DNA from 3 places in the Nocardia sp. NPDC024068 genome. Region 1 is predicted to be linked to each of the others. Evidence: riboswitches for the same ligand, from Rfam matches in the RefSeq annotation. Region 1 holds a riboswitch; each other region holds the start of a gene.
The links. A riboswitch is a leader RNA that binds a small molecule or an ion and turns the genes downstream of it on or off. The one in region 1 is predicted to bind cobalamin.
Positions count from the first base shown of each region.

Region 2: linked by a shared signal. The riboswitch ahead of AB0F41_RS29785 (CbtB-domain containing protein) and the one ahead of AB0F41_RS14430 (ABC transporter substrate-binding protein) in region 1 are both predicted to bind cobalamin.
Region 3: linked by a shared signal. The riboswitch ahead of metE (5-methyltetrahydropteroyltriglutamate--homocysteine S-methyltransferase) and the one ahead of AB0F41_RS14430 (ABC transporter substrate-binding protein) in region 1 are both predicted to bind cobalamin.

Region 1 covers NZ_JBEZYU010000014.1:18,769-20,960, reverse strand. Annotated here, with positions in the region: gene AB0F41_RS14430 (ABC transporter substrate-binding protein) at 1-826, opposite strand, end outside; adenosylcobalamin (AdoCbl) riboswitch at 828-977, opposite strand; gene AB0F41_RS14425 (helix-hairpin-helix domain-containing protein) at 1,124-1,318, shown strand; gene AB0F41_RS14420 (hypothetical protein) at 1,443-1,742, opposite strand; gene AB0F41_RS14415 (VOC family protein) at 1,739-2,167, opposite strand.
Region 2 covers NZ_JBEZYU010000082.1:3,171-5,362, reverse strand. Annotated here, with positions in the region: gene AB0F41_RS29795 (alpha/beta hydrolase) at 1-208, opposite strand, end outside; gene mhuD (mycobilin-forming heme oxygenase MhuD) at 343-657, shown strand; cobalamin riboswitch at 737-879, shown strand; gene AB0F41_RS29785 (CbtB-domain containing protein) at 914-1,108, shown strand; gene AB0F41_RS29780 (CbtA family protein) at 1,099-1,908, shown strand; gene AB0F41_RS29775 (hypothetical protein) at 2,026-2,192, shown strand, end outside.
Region 3 covers NZ_JBEZYU010000012.1:100,967-103,158, reverse strand. Annotated here, with positions in the region: gene AB0F41_RS13640 (pyruvate carboxylase) at 1-493, opposite strand, end outside; cobalamin riboswitch at 772-978, shown strand; gene metE (5-methyltetrahydropteroyltriglutamate--homocysteine S-methyltransferase) at 1,096-2,192, shown strand, end outside.

The DNA of each region.
Region 1 (2,192 bases):
CTTCCCGTACGACGATCACATCCGGCTTCCGTTCGGCGACCTGCTCCCAGGAGACGTTCATCCAGCGCTCGGGCACATCGGCGAAGACGTTCACGCCGCCGGCCGCTTCGATGAGGGCGGTGGCCATACTGTTGCCGCCGGTGGTCGCGGCGGTGGCGGCGCCCGAGGCGTAGAGGAACACCCGGACCGGCTCGCGGTCGCCCACCCGCTCCCGCACCGCGTCCAGCCGGGCGCGCAGTGCGTCGACCGAGGCGGCGGCGCGATCGGGCACCCCGAAGATGGCGCCGATGGTGGTGATCTCGGCGAAGATATCGTCGATCCGCACCGGCCCGGTCGCACAGCCTTCGCTGTTGAGGTGGGTTTTGATACCGAGGTCTCCGAGCTGCTGCCGGGTATGGCCGGTCTTCTCGCTGAACCCGTCCGGATAACCCGAATAGACGAAATCCGGTTCGCTGTCGATCAGCTGTTCCATCGTCGGCTGTTCCGAGGACAGGATCGGCACCCGCTGGTAGTCGCCGGTGTAGGCGGGGGCGATCTCCCGGCCCCGCAGATACGAGGTGCCCACCATCCGATCGGCGAGGCCGAGTTCGAGCATCGTCTCGGTGGCATTGGAGGTGAGGGTGACCGCACGTTCGGGAACGCCCGCGTACTCGGTGGTGATACCGCAGTTGCCGGAGTCCACGAAATGCGCGCCCGCGGCGGACGCGGTATCGGTGTCCTGCACCGCCTGACCGCACGCGACCAGCGTCAGCGTCGTTCCGAGGGATAGGGCTCCGGCGGCCAGCCGGCGCGTGAGGGCCGGGGAGGCGGGATTTTTCCGGGACACGATGTTCCTTCCCGAGGTCACACGCCTCGAAAGCGGAGCCCGGCAGCTGAGCGACCTGGCTTACCGCATCCGAGGATGCCGATCACAGTGGCGGGACCGCGCCGGATTCACACCGGACTTCCACTCATGATTGCTGCCGGAGTGGATGGGACCAGGTGATGATACCGAGCTCCGAACTGGACGGTTGATTCAGAGTGTCCGCGTGGCGATGCGCCGTGAACAGCCGGGGCAGGCCTTCGGTCAACGGTGAGCCGTCGCAATCCGCACTCAGGGGTCGCCTCGGGTAGGTTTCGCCGTATGACGTCTGCGGATCGGGGTCCGGTGTTCGACGGCGTGCAGATCGGCCGACCGGCGACCGGGGCGTTGGTCGACGCCGGATACCGGTCGATCACCGACCTACCGCCGAGGCTCGAGGAACTGCTTGCCCTGCACGGTGTGGGTCCGCGGGCGATCCGGCTCCTCGACGACGCTCGCCGCGGAGAAGCGACCTGATCGACACCACACTGCCGCACCCGGACCGTTCCGGCCCGGCCTCGACGCCATCATCGACGCATCCCGGCAATGCCTGCGGAAATCTGTGCTGACCCTCCGAGAGCAGCGATAGCGGTATAGCGGATCAGCGGTGAATCCGCAGGTCCGGCCAGGGTGGGCGGCGCAGGACGGCCAGGCTGCCGATCACGGCCGCCAGCAGTCCGATCACCTCCCCCAGCAGGGCGATGCGGTTCACGTCGACGGCCGGAACCCAGGTCGCCGCGCCGTCGTGGACGACGAAGACACCGGCCGGTCGCATGGTGGTGCTCAGGATGCTGCGGCGCGAGACCGTGATGACGATCGCCCCCTCGGCCGTTTCGAACGGTTCGCCGTAGATCGGCGTGGTGTCGACGGCCGGTATGCCCAGTCGTTCGCGCACGGTCACAGCACAACCTTTCCGTCCGGATCGATACGCCAGCCCGGGTTGTGCGCGATCTCCCAGACGACCCCGTTCGGGTCGGCGACGTGACCGTTGAAGATCCCGCCGAATTCGCTCTCCCGCGGCGTTTTGAGGATCGTGCCGCCCGCGGCGACCATGGCCTGCACCGTGCTCAGTACCTGGTCGCGATCACCGACGTTATGCGAGAGGGTCAGCCCGGAGACCGCCGCGCGATCGGACCCGTCGGCGATATCGGCGTTGAATTTCTCCGCGAGGAAGAATCCCAGCACGAGTCCGGACGCGATCTGAAAGAAGATGATCTCACCCGGCACGTCCATCAGCGGTTCCCAGCCCAGGCCGTCGACGTAGAAACGCCGGGCCGCATCGAGGTCGGCGGTCGCGATCGTCAGGAAATGCGCCTGCTGCTCCACGAATCCTCCTCGTCGTCCGGCCGGC
Region 2 (2,192 bases), on a different contig from region 1:
TCCCGGCGGTCGCGGCGGCCAGATCGGCCACGAAGGCATCGGTGCCCGGTTCGGCGGGCGCGGGACGGCCGTGCCCGGCGGCGTCGAAGGTGTACACCCGGCCGTAGCCGCGCAGCCATTCGACCTGGTCAACCCAGGTTCGGGCACTACCCATCAGACCGTGCAGGAGCAGTATGGGGGTGCCGGCCCCGCCCTCGTCGTGCAGCATCGGCCGAGTCTAATTCGGATTGCCGCGTTCACGAGCGGGCCCACCCGGGTCGGCGGCGACCGAGCGGAGGAGCGAGTGCCCGAGGTCGGCAGGGCCCCGTCCCCGTCCCGCCGGAGGCGGGGCACTATGGACCCATGGCTGTTGTGAAGATCAATGCGATCGAGATCCCCGAGGGCGCGGGCCCCGAGCTGGAGAAGCGGTTCGCCCACCGCGCGCACGCTGTCGAGAACTCGCCCGGGTTCCTCGGCTTCCAGCTGCTGCGGCCGACCGCCGGGGAGAACCGGTATTTCGTGGTCACCCAGTGGGATTCCGAGGAGTCGTTCGCCGCGTGGCGGGACGGGCCGGCCAAGGAAGCCCACGCCGGGCAGCAGAACAAGCCGGTGGCCACCGGCGCTTCCCTGCTCGAGTTCGAGGTGGTTCTGGACGTGGCGGGTAAGCCCGCTTCCTGATTTCGCATGGCGAATACACCGGTCACGGCACCCGCGGGTGCCGTGACCGGTGCTGTTTCGCCGACGGGATATTGACGACCAGGCCCGATGGTGTCAAAGTTCCGAGGGTAAGCGAAGGTGAGGCGGTAATCCGGTGGGAACCCGGAGCGGTCGCGCCACTGTAAGCCCATTCCCCTGCGGGGTGGGCGGAGCCAGACACCGGCATCTTCGCGAAACCCGCGACCGGACGCGAGCATCCGGATGAGGAGGAACCATTATGGCCATCGCCCACGCCCCGTCCCGGGGCGCCGACACACTGGCGACCGTACTCGTCACCGTCGGTGTCGTTCTGCTGGCATTGCTCACGCTGTACCTGGTCGGTTTCGATCAGGGCGCCATCTCGCGCAGCGGGATGTTCATGCATGAGCTGATGCACGACGGACGACATCTGCTCGGTGTGCCGTGCCACTGACCGGATCATTCGGCACCCTGCTGATCCGTGGGCTTCTCGCCGGTCTGATCGCCGGTCTGCTGGCCGGGATCGTCGGTAATTTCATCGGCGAACCCAAGGTGGACGCGGCGATCGCCATCGAAGAGGCGGCGGCCGCACCGGCGGAGGAGTCCCACGGAGCCGAGGCCGGGCACAGCCACGGCGAAGCGGCCGGAGGCGGGCACAGCCACGGCGAGGACGAGGCCGTGGTCAGCAGGCCGTGGCAGAAGTTCGGGCAGTTCCTGGCGAACGCGCTGGCCGGAATGGCCTTCGGTGCGATCGTCGCGACCGCGGCGCACTACGCCCGCCGATTCACCTCGATTCCGGGGCCGCGACTGGTTCTCGGGCTCGGCGTGGCCGGTTGGCTCGCGGTGGTGATAGTGCCGTTCTTCAAGTACCCGGCCAATCCGCCGGCGGTGGGCGACCCCGAAACGATCAACGACCGCACGCTGCTCTGGGTGGCTGCGGTGGTCCTGGGTCTCGTAGCCGTCGCGGCGGCGGTTTTCGTCTGGAACCTGCTGCGTGCGCAGCTCGGTTCACTCCGGCTCGTCGTCGGCGTCGCGGCGTTCGTGCTGGTGGTGACGCTGGGATACATCCTGTTGCCCGGAGTGAACGAAGTGGGGACGGATTTCCCGGCGAGCCTGCTGTGGGAGTTCCGCACCGCGTCGCTGGCGGTGTCCACCACCCTCTGGCTGAGTATCGGACTCGTTTTCGCGGTCATCACCGAATGGCTGGAACGGAGTAGTACCCGGGTACCCGAACCGGTCGCTACGGCGGGGTGATTCCGGCACCGGTTCGCCGAGGGCAGTGTCGGCGGTATGGATTCCACCGATACCCGCCCGGCGGTCCGGAGCCGCGTTCAGCAGGCCCGTAGGCTCCCCCAGCACCGTCCTGCAGCCGTGACCACAGCCTTTGTGGCGTTACTGGCCGCGGTGGGGTTCGGCGTGGCGGAGACGGCGATACGGAGCGCGGAGGTACTACTCGGCGAATCCGATGTCACCGTGGCCTCGATGACCACCGTATGGCTGCTGCGCGCAGCCATATACGGGCTGGTGACCGTGGCCGC
Region 3 (2,192 bases), on a different contig from region 1:
CGCCGCCCCCCGCGACGGCCTTCACGAATACCGGGAACTCCATCGACTCCGACGCCGCCAGCAACTCGTCGACATCCGCCGACGGCGCACTCGAATCCAGCACCGGTAACCCGGCCTCGCGCGCCGCCGCGATCGCCCGCGCCTTGTTACCGGCCAGCTCCAGCACCTCCGAGGCGGGGCCGATGAAGGTGATTCCCTCGCGCGCGCAGGCGGCGGCCAGATCCGGGTTCTCCGACAGGAACCCGTAGCCCGGGTAGATCGCGTCCGCGCCCGCGGTCTTCGCGGCCTCGATGATGGCCTCCACCGAGAGGTACGCCCGGACCGGATGGCCCTGCTCGCCGATCTCGTATGCCTCGTCCGCCTTCAGGCGATGCACCGAATTGCGGTCTTCGTGCGGGAAAACCGCAACCGTTCCGATACCGAGCTCGTACGCCGCGCGGAAGGCTCGAATGGCGATCTCGCCACGATTGGCAACCAAGACTTTCGAGAACATTGACCCAACGTACCCGGCGCCACATCCAGCTTCGACAGCGAAGTCCACTTCACGGAATCTTCACAAGGGGATATGGCAAGCCTGCGAAGTCTTGGTCATCGGGACGTCACAAACAGGCCCGACTCGGCGTCGGGTCACGCCGGGTACCGGCATGAGATGGCGGCCGATTGGGGGCGTGCGACCACTTCCCGGCACGCACCGCCGCCCGCGCCACGGCGATAACGCGCGGGCGGGCTATGGTGGAACACGCAGCTGGTCCGCCGGCCGGACGATGAGGAGCCCCGAGCGTCCGCCCCGGCGTCGAAGCCCGCGACCGAGCGGGTGAGAGGGAATCCGGTGGAAATCCGGAACTGTCCCGCAGCGGTGAGCGGGAACGACCGCCGTTATGAGCACTGGGCGCACGGCCTGGGAAGCGACGGCCAGTAGGTCGGCCTATCGGCCGGTGCCCGCGAGTCCGAAGACCTGCCGGTTGTACCGGGTACGCCGTATCCGGTGACCACCGCCTCGTGGATTGGGCGTCGCGGTCCACCAGTGCTGACACGTCCCGGCCCCGCGGCCGGGAGATCCGGGGTCTCATCGGTGCCGCACGCCCGCGGAAGGCGATGGCAAACCGCACTTCAGTACTGGAGAACACCGTGACCGCTATTCCGCACAGCCCGTTCACCGCGACAGTTCTCGGCCTTCCCCGGGTGGGCCCCCGCCGGGAACTCAAACGCGCCACCGAATCGTATTGGGCGGGGCGTATCGACGCCGATCAGCTGCACGAGACCGGGCGTACGCTGCGCCGCGACCAGTACGCCGCACTGCAGGCCGCCGGACTGGATTCCATCCCGGTCGGCACCTTCTCCTACTACGACCAGATGCTCGACGCGGCGGTGCTGCTCGGCGCGTTGCCGCCGCGGGTCGCCGATATCCCCGACCCGCTGGACCGCTATTTCGCGGCAGCGCGCGGCAACGATTCGGTCGAACCGCTGGAGATGACCAAATGGTTCGACACCAACTACCACTACCTGGTCCCGGAGATCGGCCCCGATACCACCTTCGCGCTCGACCCGGACGCCGTACTCGCCCAGCTGCGTGAAGCGATCGAGCTCGGTGTCCCGGCACGCCCGGTCGTCATCGGCCCGGTCACCTTCCTGAAGCTCGCCAAAACCTCCGTCGGCGCCGGACCGGATCGGGTGGACGAGCTGATCCCGCTGTACCAGGAACTGCTGCGGTTGCTGGCCGAGGCGGGTGCGGGCTGGGTGCAGCTCGACGAACCGTCGCTGGTCACCGACCTCACCGACGACGAACTGGCGGTCGTCCGGCGCGTCTACACCGAGCTGACCGCGCCGGCCGACCGGCCGGCGGTCCTGGTCGCCACCTACTTCGGGCACCCCGGTCCGGCGCTGGCCGCGCTGGCCGCCACCGAGGTCGAGGGCATCGCCGTCGATCTGGTCGCGGGCACCGATGTCGCCGAAGTGGCCGCCGTTCCCGCATTGGCCGGAAAGCTGCTGGTCGCGGGCGTCGTGGACGGTCGCAATGTCTGGCGCACCGATCTGGACAAGGCGCTGTCGACCCTCGCGACGCTGCTGGGTTCGGCGAAGGAGGTGGCCGTATCGACGTCCTGCTCGCTCCTGCACGTGCCGTACTCGCTGGCGGTGGAGACGCAACTCGACGACGCCCTGCGATCCTGGCTGGCGTTCGGCGCCGAGAAGGT